Regions from separate parts of the Bradyrhizobium sp. 6(2017) genome, predicted to be linked through region 3. Evidence: riboswitches for the same ligand, from Rfam matches in the RefSeq annotation. Region 3 holds a riboswitch; each other region holds the start of a gene.
What was found. Region 3 has a riboswitch for cobalamin ahead of metE (5-methyltetrahydropteroyltriglutamate--homocysteine S-methyltransferase). Riboswitches for the same ligand answer to the same signal wherever they lie in the genome.

Region 1: linked by a shared signal. The riboswitch ahead of G6P99_RS05860 (TonB-dependent receptor) and the one ahead of metE (5-methyltetrahydropteroyltriglutamate--homocysteine S-methyltransferase) in region 3 are both predicted to bind cobalamin.
Region 2: linked by a shared signal. The riboswitch ahead of G6P99_RS03875 (TonB-dependent receptor) and the one ahead of metE (5-methyltetrahydropteroyltriglutamate--homocysteine S-methyltransferase) in region 3 are both predicted to bind cobalamin.
Region 4: linked by a shared signal. The riboswitch ahead of G6P99_RS17585 (DUF1636 family protein) and the one ahead of metE (5-methyltetrahydropteroyltriglutamate--homocysteine S-methyltransferase) in region 3 are both predicted to bind cobalamin.

The regions. Positions count from the first base shown of each region.
Region 1 is NZ_CP049289.2:1,240,696-1,244,096, forward strand. It holds gene G6P99_RS05850 (amidohydrolase family protein) at 1-107, shown strand, start outside; gene G6P99_RS05855 (CobW family GTP-binding protein) at 109-1,038, shown strand; cobalamin riboswitch at 1,282-1,477, shown strand; gene G6P99_RS05860 (TonB-dependent receptor) at 1,584-3,401, shown strand, end outside.
Region 2 is NZ_CP049289.2:833,572-836,972, reverse strand. It holds gene G6P99_RS03885 (ABC transporter ATP-binding protein) at 1-486, opposite strand, end outside; gene G6P99_RS03880 (FecCD family ABC transporter permease) at 483-1,526, opposite strand; cobalamin riboswitch at 1,639-1,836, shown strand; gene G6P99_RS03875 (TonB-dependent receptor) at 1,946-3,401, shown strand, end outside.
Region 3 is NZ_CP049289.2:8,067,722-8,071,122, reverse strand. It holds partial or broken gene G6P99_RS38345 (IS1380 family transposase) at 1-825, opposite strand, end outside; cobalamin riboswitch at 1,855-2,054, shown strand; gene metE (5-methyltetrahydropteroyltriglutamate--homocysteine S-methyltransferase) at 2,157-3,401, shown strand, end outside.
Region 4 is NZ_CP049289.2:3,789,555-3,792,955, reverse strand. It holds gene cobN (cobaltochelatase subunit CobN) at 1-836, opposite strand, end outside; gene cobW (cobalamin biosynthesis protein CobW) at 836-1,870, opposite strand; gene G6P99_RS17585 (DUF1636 family protein) at 1,867-2,241, opposite strand; cobalamin riboswitch at 2,336-2,546, opposite strand; gene cobO (cob(I)yrinic acid a,c-diamide adenosyltransferase) at 2,583-3,236, shown strand; gene G6P99_RS17575 (cobyric acid synthase) at 3,248-3,401, shown strand, end outside.

The sequences.
Region 1 (3,401 bases), 3.2 Mb from region 3:
GTGTGCGGTATCTCGTGGTCAGCGGCCAGCCGCTGATCAACGACGGCGTCCTCGATGTCGCGGCGCGGCCGGGCCGGCCGGTGCGCCGGCCGGTCGCCGGAGGCTGACGTGCCGGTCCCGATCCTGCTGGTCGCGGGTTTTCTCGGGGCGGGCAAGACCACCGTCGTGAACCATCTGCTGGCGCATGCACAAGGGCGGCGCATCGCGGCGGTGGTCAACGATTTCGGCGCCATCAACATCGACGCGGAGCTGATCGCGGGCGCCAGCGACGGCGTGGTGAGCCTGAGCAATGGCTGCATCTGTTGCACGCTGGAGGGCGATCTGCTGCGCACGCTCGCAAATTTGCTGCGGCGTGATCCGCGTCCCGAGTTCATCGTGATCGAGACCAGCGGGATCGCCGATCCCGCCGACATCGTGCGCAACCTGATGGATCCCGTGATCTGGAAGGAAGCGCCGCTGGAGACCGTGCTGTGCGTGGTCGACGCCACGCAGCCTGCGACGATGCTGGACGATGCGCTGCTGCGGTCGCAACTGCGGGCGGCCGATGTGGTGGCGCTGAGCAAGGTCGACCTGGCTGATGCCACCGCGCGTACCGCGATCCGCGACGCGGTACGCGCGGTGCGGCCGGCGGCGGTCGTGGTCGATGCGCTGCATGGCGAGGTGCCGACGGAACTATTGCTTCCGGCGGATATCGATCATTTGCCGGCGCCGCGCGAGACCGCGCCACGACGGCCGGTGTCCGACCGGTTCGAGACGCTGAGCTGGACGTCGGAGCGGCCGGTGCGGTTGCCGCGCTTGCAGCAGGCGATCGGCAGGCTGGCGCCGAAACTCGCGCGGGCGAAGGGATTGTTCGAGACGGTGGAGCAGCCTGGGCGACTGACAGTGTTTCAACTCGCCGGCGGACGCGCGACATTGGCTGCGGGCGGCGTGCCGGCACCCGGCGTGCCGCGCACGCGAATCGTGTTCATCGCCGAGATAGGTGTGCTCTCGCGCGCCGAGATCGATGCGATCATGGCAGGCTGCGTCGAAGCTACCTGAGTTTTCCGTCACCCCCGCGCAAAGGCTTTGCCTTTGTCGCTGGAGGAGCGCGTAGCGCGTCTCGAAGGGTGCACGGCCACCAGCCGGGCCGTCGATCCTTCGAGACGCCGCTACGCGGCTCCTCAGGAGACGGGTTAAGGAGGTCTCCGCGTCAGCGATACAAGCCGTGTGTCATCGCCGCAGCACCGTCCCGCAAAGCACGTGCGCGACAATCGCGCCGAATTGACAGCCCATCCCGCACCACCTATCGTTTCCGCCGACGGTTCCCTTCGGGGATCAAAAGGGAATGCGGTGCGAGGGTAACCCCAATGCCGCAGCTGTCCCCGCAACTGTAAACGGCGAGCCTTTCGTCAATTTGCCACTGGACCATTCGGTCCGGGAAGGCGTCGACAGGCGACGACCCGTGAGCCAGGAGACCTGCCGTCAGTCGTGGTCACACGCGAGCACATCGGGCGGGGGCGTCCTGGTGGGATCGGAGCACTGCCTTTTGGGCAATGCGCCAGTCCGCGTTCGCGGTGACGTGCCACGTTACCGCGGGTCCTTTCATGTCTCCGTCTTCTCCCGTTGCGCGCCGCTGGCGCCTCGGCCTCGTTTGCTCCCTGTCATCGCTGCTGCTGCCGGCTGAAGGTGGAGCACAAACACCGCCACCAACCAGGCTCGATCCGATCGAGGTCTCGCCCTCGGCATCCGAAAAGCCCAAGCCCGCGGCGCGAAGCAGCAACTCGGCGTCGTCGTCGCGGCCACGCTCCAGACCTGTACCGGCCGCGGCAACCGGCAACACACCGCGCGCCGCAGCGTCGGGCGCTTCGGGATCGGCGTCGCCGACGCTCAACGCCACCACGCCGGGGAGCACCGGCAGCCGTCTGAATCTAACGCCGCTGCAAACGCCGGCGAGCGTCGAGATCATCACGTCGCAGACCATCGCCGAACGCGGCCAGCATAATGTCACAGATGCCGTCACCCAGGACGCGGCCGGGTTCATCGCAACGCCGGCTCCCGGCAATGGCGGCCTGTCGTTCAGCACCCGCGGCTTTGCCGGCAGCAATTCGGTGATGACGCTGTATGACGGTACGCGCTTTTATATCGGCTCGGGAACCCTGACGTTCCCGTACGATACCTGGTCGACGCAGCGCATCGAGGTGCTGCGCGGCCCGGCTTCGGTGCTATACGGCGAAGGCGCAATCGGCGGCGTCATCAACGTAATTCCGAAAAAGCCGCTGGGCACGCCCTACAACGAAGCCGAGGTCTCGCTCGACAGCAACATGACGCGGCGGCTTTCGGTCGACAGCACCGGTCCGATCAATCCCAATGTGTCCTACCGGATCAATGCCACCGGCAACATGTCGGACGGCTGGGTCGATCGCGACAAGACCTCGAATGCGGTGGTCTCGGCCGCGGTGCGGGTGCAGGCGTCGGAAAATCTCGCCTTCACGCTCTCCGAGGATTATGGCGACCGCAGCCCGTCGCGCTATTTCGGCACGCCGCTGATCAACGGCGCGATCCAGGACGCGCTGCGCTTCAAGAACTACAACGCGCTGGACAGCACGATCCGCTATCAGGACAGCTGGACCCAGTTCAAGACCGAGTGGGACGTCGCCGACGGCATCAAGATCAACAACACGCTCTATTATCTGACCAGCGAGCGGCACTGGCGCGACATCGAGAGCTACACCTGGAATCCGAAGACCAATCTGATCGATCGCGGCAACTATATCGAGATCTTCCACGACCAGAAGCAGGCCGGCAACCGGATGGACGCGACCTTCAGCGGCCACATCTTCGGCCTCGAGAACCGCTTCGTTGCGGGATTCGACGTTAACCACATCGACTTCACCCACACCAATAACTCGCCGTTTGGCGGCGCGTCGTCGGTCAACCCCTACGTCTTCGATCCCGGATCGTTCTTCGCGACGACCACTGCGACATCGCCCGGCTTCAATGCGATCGTCAATCAATACGCGCTGTTTGCGGAGGATCGTCTGTTGCTGACCGATCAATTGTCGCTCGTCACCGGCGTCAGGTACGATCGCCCCGAGGTCGACCGCACCGACTATCGGACGCCGTCGAACAGTTTTGACGTCGCGCTCTCGGGCGCCAGCTGGCGCACCGGGGTGGTCTATGAACCGATCAAGAACCTCGCGTTCTATGGTCAGTATGCGGTCGGCGTCGATCCGGTCGGCAATCTGATCTCGCTGTCGGCCACGCAAAAGACCTTCCAGCTCGCCACCGGCAAGCAGACCGAGTTCGGGGTCAAGCAGTCGTTCCTGGGCGGGCGCGGCGAGTGGACGCTGGCGGGCTATCAGATCGTCAAGAACAATTTGCTCGTTGCCGATCCGAACAATCCCGTCGGCCTCGCATTGCAG
Region 2 (3,401 bases), 2.8 Mb from region 3:
GAGGATCACCGGCGCCTCGACCGCCAGCACCCTCGCCAACGCGACGCGGCTGCGCTCGCCGCCGGACAGCTTGGTGACGCGGCGGTCGCTGAATTCAGTGACGTCGACCGCCTGCATCGCCCGCAGCACGGCCTCCATGTCCTTCGGCGACAACCGCGCCGGATCGGTCGCGCCATGCGGATAGCGGCCGAGCGCGACGATGTCGCGCGCCGGCAGCGGCCAATGCACCATGTGCCCCTGCGGCAGATAGGCAAAGCGTTTCGCGCGCTCGCGCAACGATAGCGCCGCCAGCGCATCGCCGCCGATCCGGATCTCGCCATCGGACGGGATCAATCCGGCGAGCGCGCGCAGCAGCGTGGTCTTGCCGGCGCCGTTCGGGCCGACCAGCGCGACCAGATGGCCTGATGCCAGCGACAGCGACACATCGTGCAGCACCTTGCGGCTACCGAGCGACGCATTGAGCGCGATGGCGGAGAGCAGCGTCATGCCACGCCTCCGCCGAGCGCGCGGCGTTCGCGCATGATCAGATAGAGGAAGAACGGCACCCCGATGATCGAGGTCAGCACACCGACCTTGATGTCGGAGGTCGAGGGGATGATGCGCACCGCGATATCGGCCGCGAGCAGCAGCGCCGCGCCGGTGAGCGCGCTCGGCACCAGCAGCCGCGCCGGATCGTGACCGATCAGGGGACGCATCAGATGCGGCGCGAAGAGCCCGATGAAGCCGATCGTGCCGGTGACCGCGACCGCGCCGCCGACGCCGAGCGCAACGCCCGCGATCACGAAGAGCCGCAGCCGCCCGACATCGACGCCGAGGCTCTGCGCCGCCTCCTCGCCGAGCGTCAGCGCACGGAACGCGCTCGCCTGGCTGAGCAGGATCGCGGCACCCGCGATGATGAAGGGCAACGCCAGCGCGACATGCTGAAAGCTGCGGTCCTCGAGCGAGCCGAGCAGCCAGAACGCGATCTCCAGCACCACGAAGGGATTGCTGGAGAGGTTCATCACCAGCGCGGTCGCAGCTCCCGCAAAGCTCGAGATCGCGAGCCCCGCGAGGATCAGAATCAGCAGCCCGGCATTGCGGCCGGCGATCGCGAGCAGCGCGAACACCGAGCCGAACGCGGCGATGATCGCCACCACCGGCAGCGCGTAGGAGCGCACGTCGGCCAGGCCGAGCGCGATCACCAGCACCGCGCCGAACGCCGCCGATTGCGGCGCGCCGAACAGCGACGGCGAGGCCAGCGGATTGCGCAGCAGGCCCTGCAGCGCCGCGCCTGACAGCCCGAGAATGCCGCCGATTGCGAACGCCAGAATGGTGCGCGGCAAACGAATTTCGCGCACGATCACCTGCGCCACGTCGCTGCCGCCGCCGAACAGCGCCTCGGTCACCGCGAGCGGCGACAGCCGCACCGGCCCGATGCCGAGCGAGATCACGCACAGCAGCGCCACAAGCGCGAGCAGCGCCGCGGTGGCGCCCCACCGTCGCCGCGCCGCGACCTCGGCCGCCAAGGCAAAATCCTGCACGCTCATTGGATCCATGCTCTTACAGCGATCGCCGTGGCAGACAAGCGACACTCGATAAAAACCGTGGCCGCCCAGCCATTGCCCGACTTCCGCCGGATTGACTTTGCTGCCCGGCCGAACCCTAGATGAACATGACGGTTCTTTAGCGAGATGAAAAGGGAATGCGGTGCGGGGAAACTTCCCCAAGGCCGCGGCTGCCCCCGCAACTGTATGCGGTGAATCCTTCGTCACAGGCCACTGGGAATCTCGGTCCTGGGAAGGCGACGAAGGGTAACGACCCGCGAGCCAGGAGACCTGCCGTCAGCCGTGGTCACACGCGAAGATGCCGGTCGGGGAGTACAGGCATGAGCTTCACCTGAGGCTGTTAGCACGATGGTGAGACTGGTTCGCGGTGACGTGCCACTGACGTTACCGAGGTCTCGCTTATGCTCACTTTCTCTTTCCATTGGCGGCGCACGCTGCTGCTCGCGACGACGATGCTCGCGCCTGTATTTATTGTCTCCGCCGCGCGGGCGCAGCAGGCGCCTGCTCCCGATCAGCTACCGACCATCGAAGTCACCAAGCCGGGCGATCAGAACGTCACGCGCGCCAGGCCGGCCGCGGACGAAGCGCCGGCGCCGCGCCGCCCGGCGCCGGGCACCGCAGAGAGCACCAATGTGGGCGGCGGAAGCGGATCGGGCACCACAGGGACAGGCACGGCCACCGGAACGGGCGGCACCAGCGGCGGCCGCCAGTTCGCCGGCATTGTCGGATCGTCCTCGGCCCTGATCACGGCCGACGACATCGCGCATTCGCCGGTACAGTCGCTGCCTGAAATCCTCGCGCAGGTGCCGGGCGTGCAGCTGCAAACGCTCTATGGCGGGCCGAACGGCGCCAAGACCGCGGTCGACCTGCGCGGCTTCGGGGCATTCGCCACCGACAACACGCTGTTCCTGCTCAACGGCCGCCGGCTCAACGACGTCGACAAGGCCGGCTTCGACCTCACCACGATCCCGCTCGATTCGATCGCGCGCATCGAGATCACGCGCGGCAACAGCGGCGCCGTGCTCTACGGCGACAATGCGGTGGGCGGCGTCGTCAACATCATCACCAAGACCGGCGTCGGCGGTCCGCCGACGACGATGAGAGCCGAGGCGGGATATGGCTCGTTCAACACCCGCATGGCCGCCGTCTCCGCGGCGCTCAATGCGGGACCGTGGTCCACCTCGTTCTACGGCAACGGCATCAAGTCCGACGGCTACCGCGTCAACAATGCGCTCGACCAGCGCAACGCCGTCGGCAGCATCAACTACACCACGCCCGATCTGACCGCCTTCCTCACCGTCACGGGCAGCGACCAGAAGCTCGGCCTGCCCGGCGGGCGGCTGGTCGATCCGTCGATCGGGATCAACGAGCTGCAAACCGACCGCAGGGGCAGCAGCACGCCGTTCGACTATGCCAACCAGCAGACCGCCAGCGTCACCGCCGGCTTCACCAAGACGCTGATCAACGGCGTCGACCTGATCGTCGACGGCGGCTGGCGGCAGCGCGATACCCAAAGCGGCTTCTTCGGCACGGTACCGACCATCAGCTTCGCCTCGACCTACAACGATGCCGCGCTGGAGACCTGGTCGCTGACGCCGCGGCTCAGCGTCAAGAACGTGATGCTGGGGATGCCGTCGACGATCCTGACCGGCATCGATTATTACGATTCGACGTTCCGTCAGGCACGCGGCGCGTTCCAGGGCGTCGACCCCTTCCACATCTACAATATCGAGCAGCAGAGCGTGGCAGGCTACTGGCAGCACACGCTCGGATTGCTGCCGACCACCGACTTCGCCTATGGTGCACGCGTCCAGAATACCAGCGTCTCGGCGCGTGATCGCTACGACCCGAATGCGC
Region 3 (3,401 bases):
CGGATGTCGTCGGCGGCCTCGTCGACTTTTCTGGCGAGCGGCTTGGTGCCGGACAGACCGAAGATGTAGTCGATGCCGTTGGTCTCGCACCACGCCATTGCCTCCGGCCGAGCATAGCGCCCGTCGCCACGGAACGTAATTCGCGTGTTGTGCCACCGCGTCCGGATATGCCGTATCAGGCGGCGCAGATGGGCACGCACCTCGACGCCGCCCGGCGTTCTTGCCGGGCCGCAGCACGACCGCCACGGGCCGGCTCTTCTCCGTGTCGTAGACGTGGATCGGCAGGAAGCAGCGTTCGTCATAATGAGCGTTGAACAGCGAGAGCTGCTGATGGCCGTGGACGACATCGCAGGTATCATCGATGTCAAGCGTGACGGATGCCGGCTCGCGCGGGTAGCTATCCATCCATGCGTCGACCAAAGTGTAGGTCAGTCGGATCACGTCGCGCAGGCGCGGAGCATTCTCCAGCCGCGACAGCGTCGGTTGGGAACACAGATCGCGACCCGTGTCCGGCAGCCGTCCGCAGGCCAGCTTGAATGCGGGATCGGACCGCAGATGATCGAGGTCGTCGGCGTCCTCGTAGCCGCAGCAGATCGCGAACATGCGCGCGCGGAACATATCGACAAGGCTGTGCACGACCCGCGTCGGATCGCGCCGATCCGGGAACACCCGGGCCAAATTGTCGGCCAAGCCGAGACGCCGCTCGGCCATCGCCAGAAGCATCACGCCCCCGTTCGAGGTCAGCCGACCGCCATCGAAGGCAGCTGTGACTTTCCTGGCGTGAACGGCTGGAAACGAGAAGGGCAGAATCGTATCATCGGTCATGGCGGGCCTGGTGTTCGCGGCTGAAGGTGATGGGGTTGGCTTTGCAACCGAATCCTACGCCGCATTAGCGCTTTACACCACGCTCGCCAGCCTCTCAGGCGCCCTCTGACGAATAAGACGGGCTAGAGCAGATTGTCTACCATCGAACCCGTCGTTCGGTTTTGAACGTCGTGGCTCTATCCACACGCGATTGGCGCTCCTTCGCGACTATGCGACAGTCCTGAAGTGCTAGTTGCAGCGCCAGGCAGATGTGCTTGGCACTCAAGGGCCCACAACGATACGAAACCGCCCATCAGCGGCGGGCGTTTAGAACAGACGCCGCCGAAGTGCACGCTTTAAGCAGGCGGGCGAGATGATAGCATTCACTCGCTGGCATGCGCGATCGCTCGTGTCGGCCGGCGCATATCGTGCTCTTCAATCGACCGGAAGATGCGGCTTCGACGCAAGTCCTGTCCTCCGCAAGCAGGTAGAGGCGCTGAGCCGTGCTAGCCTCGGCTTGAGCCGATCAATAGTTTCGAGAGAATCTGTCGAGCGGTGTTACTCAAGAGCGGTCTTACCATCAATCCGAACAGAGACGGCAACAGCAAAGACACCGAGGGCACTCCAAACAGCCATTTTCATTGCGAGCCGGTCTCCTTGGTTTGGTTGATATGCTTGCCTGGGCAGTATCGCCAAAAAGTGTCCGAGTGACGCCTACCAGAAATGGCTGGCATCACAGAAACACCTCGCGCCGCGTATGCTATCTTATTCGGTGGATCGTTGATTGCTTGGAGAAGGCAGCGCAGCGCGCCGTGCTTGATGAACCGGGGCCAGCTTGCATGAAAGCCGTCTGTTCGACCAAGTGGTCCTCGGCGCAAAGGCGGCGTATTCGGATTTGTCGCTGCCCGCGCGGAGGGACTTTCGGGATGTCATCCGATGTCCGTGATTGCAGAGCGACTTCTGCATCGAGGATGAACGGTGGGCATGCCGCTAGGCACATTAGCAGATCGCAACATGAATTCGCGAGGTTGACGGAACATCCCTTTTGCCGATAATTGAAGGTGTCGAGGTTCTCCGGTCTCATTAGGCCGGAGCTAAGAGGGAAGCCGGTGTCAATGCCGGCGCTGTCCCCGCAACTGTGAGCGGCGAGCCGCTGTCCAACGAAGTCACTGAAGCCTGACGGTTTCGGGAAGGCCGGACAGCAGCGCTGAGCCGCGAGCCAGGAGACCTGCCCCGACACTATCTTCGTCCACGGGCGGGGTGTCCCGGTGGTGCGCCAAGCAGCGGTCGCTCGCGCGACTTCTTCTGCCTGCGTCCGCCATGGCCTTTGCCCCCAATATGGGGTTAACGCTATGTCTCTACTCTCTCTTCCGGTTGCCACACTCGGAACGCCACGCATCGGTCCAAGGCGAGAGCTCAAGGTTGCGCTCGAAAGTTACTGGGCCGGAAAAATCGCCGAACAGCAGTTGCTCGAGGATGCAGCTGGCCTACGTGCCGCAAATTGGGCTCGCCAGAGGTCTCTCGGTGTCACCGTGATCCCATCGAACGATTTCTCGCTGTACGACCAGGTGCTCGACACCAGTGTCATGGTTGGTGCCATCCCAGAAGTCTACGAGACGAATGCCGGATCCATTTCGCTCAAGACATACTTCGCCATGGCACGCGGGTCACAATGCGACGGTCAGGATGGGAGTTGCGGTCACCCGTCGCGTGGATATGGCGCACCCGCGCAGGAGATGACCAAATGGTTCGACACCAACTACCATTACATGGTCCCGGAATTTCACCCGGGGCAGACTTTCAGACTATCCTCTCGCAAACCAATCGAGGAGTACGAGGAAGCCAAGGCCCTTGGCTTTCAGACGCGCCCTGTCCTGATCGGGCCGGTTACATTCTTGAAGCTTGGCAAGAGTGCCGATCCTGCGTTCCAGCCACTGTCACTGCTGGATGACCTGATACCGGTCTATATTGAGCTTTTGAAGGAATTGGCCAAACGCGGGGCAAATTGGGTTCAATTCGACGAACCTTGGCTAGTCCTTGATCTGGATGAGAGTTCGCGAAAATCCTTGGTACATGCTTATGGCCGGCTCGCAAAGGAAGGGCCGGCCATCAAGATCATGGTTGCAAGCTATTTCGGTGGCCTCTGCGACAATCTGGACGCTGCCCTGCGCCTGCCTGTTGCCGGGCTTCACGTCGATCTGGTTCGCGCGCCAGAGTTATTGAGCCAGATCATTGCGAGCGGCCGAAGTGACCTCGTCATGTCGCTCGGCGTCATAGACGGTCGGAATGTTTGGCGATCGAATTTGTCGGCGCTCCGCCAGCGACTGGACCCCGCGATTGCGAAGCTTGGTAAGGACCGCGTACAGATCGCCCCATCCTGCTCGCTGCTTCATGTGCCGGTCGATGTTGAACTCGAGACCGGGCTCGCCTCCGACGTCAAGAGCTGGCTTGCTTTCTCGGTTCAGAAGATGCGTGAGCTTGCGACCTTGGCGCGGGCACTCGCAGGCGACCAGAATGTTGCGAAAGCTCTTGCGGAATCGGAGTGTGCCGCAGCCGTCCGCCGGACGTCGCCGAAGATCCGAGATGCCAATGTCGTT
Region 4 (3,401 bases), 4.3 Mb from region 3:
GCGGCATCGAACGGCGTGGTGCCGTCATCGCCGGCCGCGGAAAAGGCGGTCGCATTGACGATGGCGGCGGGTGCGCATTGCGCGAATTGAGTACGCAGCCAATCGGCCACGCCCGCCGCCTTCAACGAGGCGACGAAGACGCCGCAGGCGTCAAAGCCCTTCTCGCGTAGCGCCTCAATCAACGCATCGACCGGTGCCGTGTCGCCCGCCGCGAGATAGGAGCGATAGAAAGTCACCAGTGCCCGCGGCCGGCGATCCGATGCCGGCAGCGCCGCGACAACACCGCGCCGCGGGTCGTAGAGACCGATCTCGGGAAGATCGATCTCGCCGACCACAGGCCCGGCATACAGCCCTGACGCCAGCGCCAATTGTGCGATCACGGCCTGCGCGGCGACAGGCCCGCCCTTGTCGCACAGCACCTTCAGACGACGCAGCGTCGAGACCGGCAAGGTCGAAAATTCATCCAGCCGCAGATCGTCGCGGCCATCGGCTGGCAACACCACCAAAGCGATGTCGCGCTCCTTCGCCAGACGATGCACCGCGGCCAGCCCGTATGACCAATAGGGTTCGCCGCCGATCAGCCGCACCAGGATGCCGCGCGCGCGCGACAGTGTGCGCTCGATATAGGTATCGACCGAGAGCGGATGGCGCAGCTCCGCGAGATTGGCGAGCCGCAGCGACGGCAGCGCGGCGCGGCCCCGCCGCCAGCCGGCCGCGAAGGCGGCGAGATCGCTGTCGGAAAACGACAACACCACGAGATCGGCCGGATCCTGGCCGAGGTCCCTTGGCGTCGCGGTCTCCTCAAGGCCGCGGCTCTCGCGGAAGACGACGTGCATCAGACACCTAGTCGCGCCCTGATCGCAGCTTCATCGATATCGCCGTGTTCGCCGATCACGACCAGCTTCGACTGCCGCGGCCGCGTGCCCCAAGGCATGTCGAACTGATGCCGTACCCGTTCGCCGACGGACTGCACTAGCAACCGCATCGGCTTGCCTTCGACCGCGATGTAGCCCTTGGCGCGCAGCACGTTCTGCTCGCGCGCCAGCCCCTTGATCGAAGCCACCAGTGCCTCGACATCCGAAACCTCGGGAAGATCGATCACTACGGAGTTGAAATCATTGTGCTCGTGTTCGGCTTCGCCATCATGGTGAGACGGCCGCGATGCGAGATCATCCTCTGCGGCGGCCTCGAGTCCCAGGATGACCCGCGCGTCGACGACGCCGTCGACGATCGGCAACATCGGCACCTCGCGCGGCATTTCGGCCGCAATCACCGCTTTGGCCGCCTTGATCCCCTCGGCTCCGGCGAGATCGGCCTTGGTCAGCAGCACGATATCGGCACAGGCGATCTGGTCCTCGAACACTTCGGACAGCGGCGTCTCGTGGTCGAGATTGTCGTCGGCCGCACGCTGTGCATCGACTGCGGCCGGATCCGGCGCAAAGCGGCCGGCAGCAACGGCCTCCGCATCGGCCAGCGCGATCACGCCGTCGACCGTGATCCGCGAGCGGATTTCCGGCCAGTCGAACGCCTTCAGCAGCGGCTTCGGCAAAGCGAGGCCGGACGTCTCGATCACGATGTGATCAGGTCTCACCCGGCGCGCGAGCAACTGCTCCATGGCCGGGATGAAATCGTCGGCGACGGTGCAGCAGATGCAGCCATTGGCGAGCTCGACGATGTTCTCGGCCGGACAATTGGCGTCGGCGCACGACTTCAGGATCTCGCCGTCGACGCCTTCGCTGCCGAATTCGTTGACCAGCACCGCGAGCTTCTTGCCGTTGGCGTTGCGGATCAGATGCTGGATCAGCGTTGTCTTGCCGGACCCGAGAAAACCGGTCACGACGGTGACCGGAACCTTGGCGAGCGTAGTCATTCTGCGGCCTCCGGCACGACGGCAAGGGGTGGGATTCGAGCGAGCGATTGCTTGCGAAAGATTTCCGGACGGCTGCGCCACGGCACGATGCCGTCAGGCGCCGCGGCATAGGCGGTGGCGCCCGCGATCACATCCCTGGCATTGTCAGCGGACAGGCGGCCGTAGACGTAGGACCACCGCCCCGGCGCACTGAGCGCGACCGAGCAACCCTGGCTGCACGCCGACAGGCATTCGACGGGAACAAGATTGACGTCATCGGGCACGCCGGCCTCAACAAGCGCGGCATACAGGCGCGCACCGGGCGCGAGCTCACCTTCCGCCAGCGTCTGGCCGGCGCGGCAGGTGATGCAGACATGAAGTGTAACGCTCATCGCCCATCCTGGATTAACAGCGGGAGGCGAAGAGGCACACGAACCGTTGTGAATGGGTTCGTTTCCCCGTCGCGGAACACCCCGTCCGCCGGTCTCACAACACGTTGCGTTGGCAGGTCTCCCGGCTTGCGGAGCAGGATTTCTCCCTCGATGCCCACCTTCCCGATTCTCGACAAGGAATCAGTGGCTTTGGGCATCTCTCCGGTCACGGTCGCGGGGGCGGCTGCTTTTCAGGCCCACCTTGAGCCCTATCGCATTCCCTCTTCGCCTGTCGTAGGACAGGAACCAACGCGGGCCCACCATTCGTCCGTGGCTCGAACTTGTCAAGCCGAAGGAACGTCATGATTTCTGAAGAAAACGGCGCCGAAGACGAGGTCGTCAGCAGCGAGGTTTCGCTGGATGCGCGCCACGCGACCAAGATGGCGAAAAAAAAGGTCGCCCGCGACAAGATCATGGCGACCAAGAGCGGCGAAAAGGGTCTGATCATCGTTCATACCGGCGCCGGCAAGGGAAAGTCCTCCTCCGCCTTCGGCATGATCGTGCGCTGCGTGGCGCATGGCTTCCCATGCGCCGTGGTGCAGTTCATCAAGGGCGCCTGGGATACCGGCGAGCGCCGCCTGCTCACCGGGCATTTCGGAGAGCTCTGTCAATTCCACGCGATGGGCGAAGGTTTTACCTGGGAGACCCAGGATCGCGCGCGCGACATCGCGGCGGCGCAGGCCGGCTGGGAGAAGGCCAAGCAGCTGATCGCAGACCCGAGCTTGCGCATGGTCGTGCTCGACGAGATCAACATCGCGCTGCGCTACGATTATCTCGCCATTGCCGATGTCGTCGACTTCCTGACCACGTCGAAGCCGCCGATGACGCATGTCGTGCTCACCGGACGCAATGCCAAGGATGAATTGATCGAGATCGCCGATCTCGTCACCGAGATGACGCTGGTGAAGCATCCGTTCCGCTCCGGCATCAAGGCCCAACCGGGCGTCGAGTTCTGACTGTTATCGCCATGGCGCGCGCATTGATGATCCAGGGAGCGGGTTCGGACGTGGGCAAGTCGCTCATCGTCGCGGGCCTGGCGCGCGCTGCCAGACGACGCGGCCTGCGCGTCTTGCCTTTCAAGCCGCAGAACATGTCCAACAACGCGGCCGTGACCATCGACG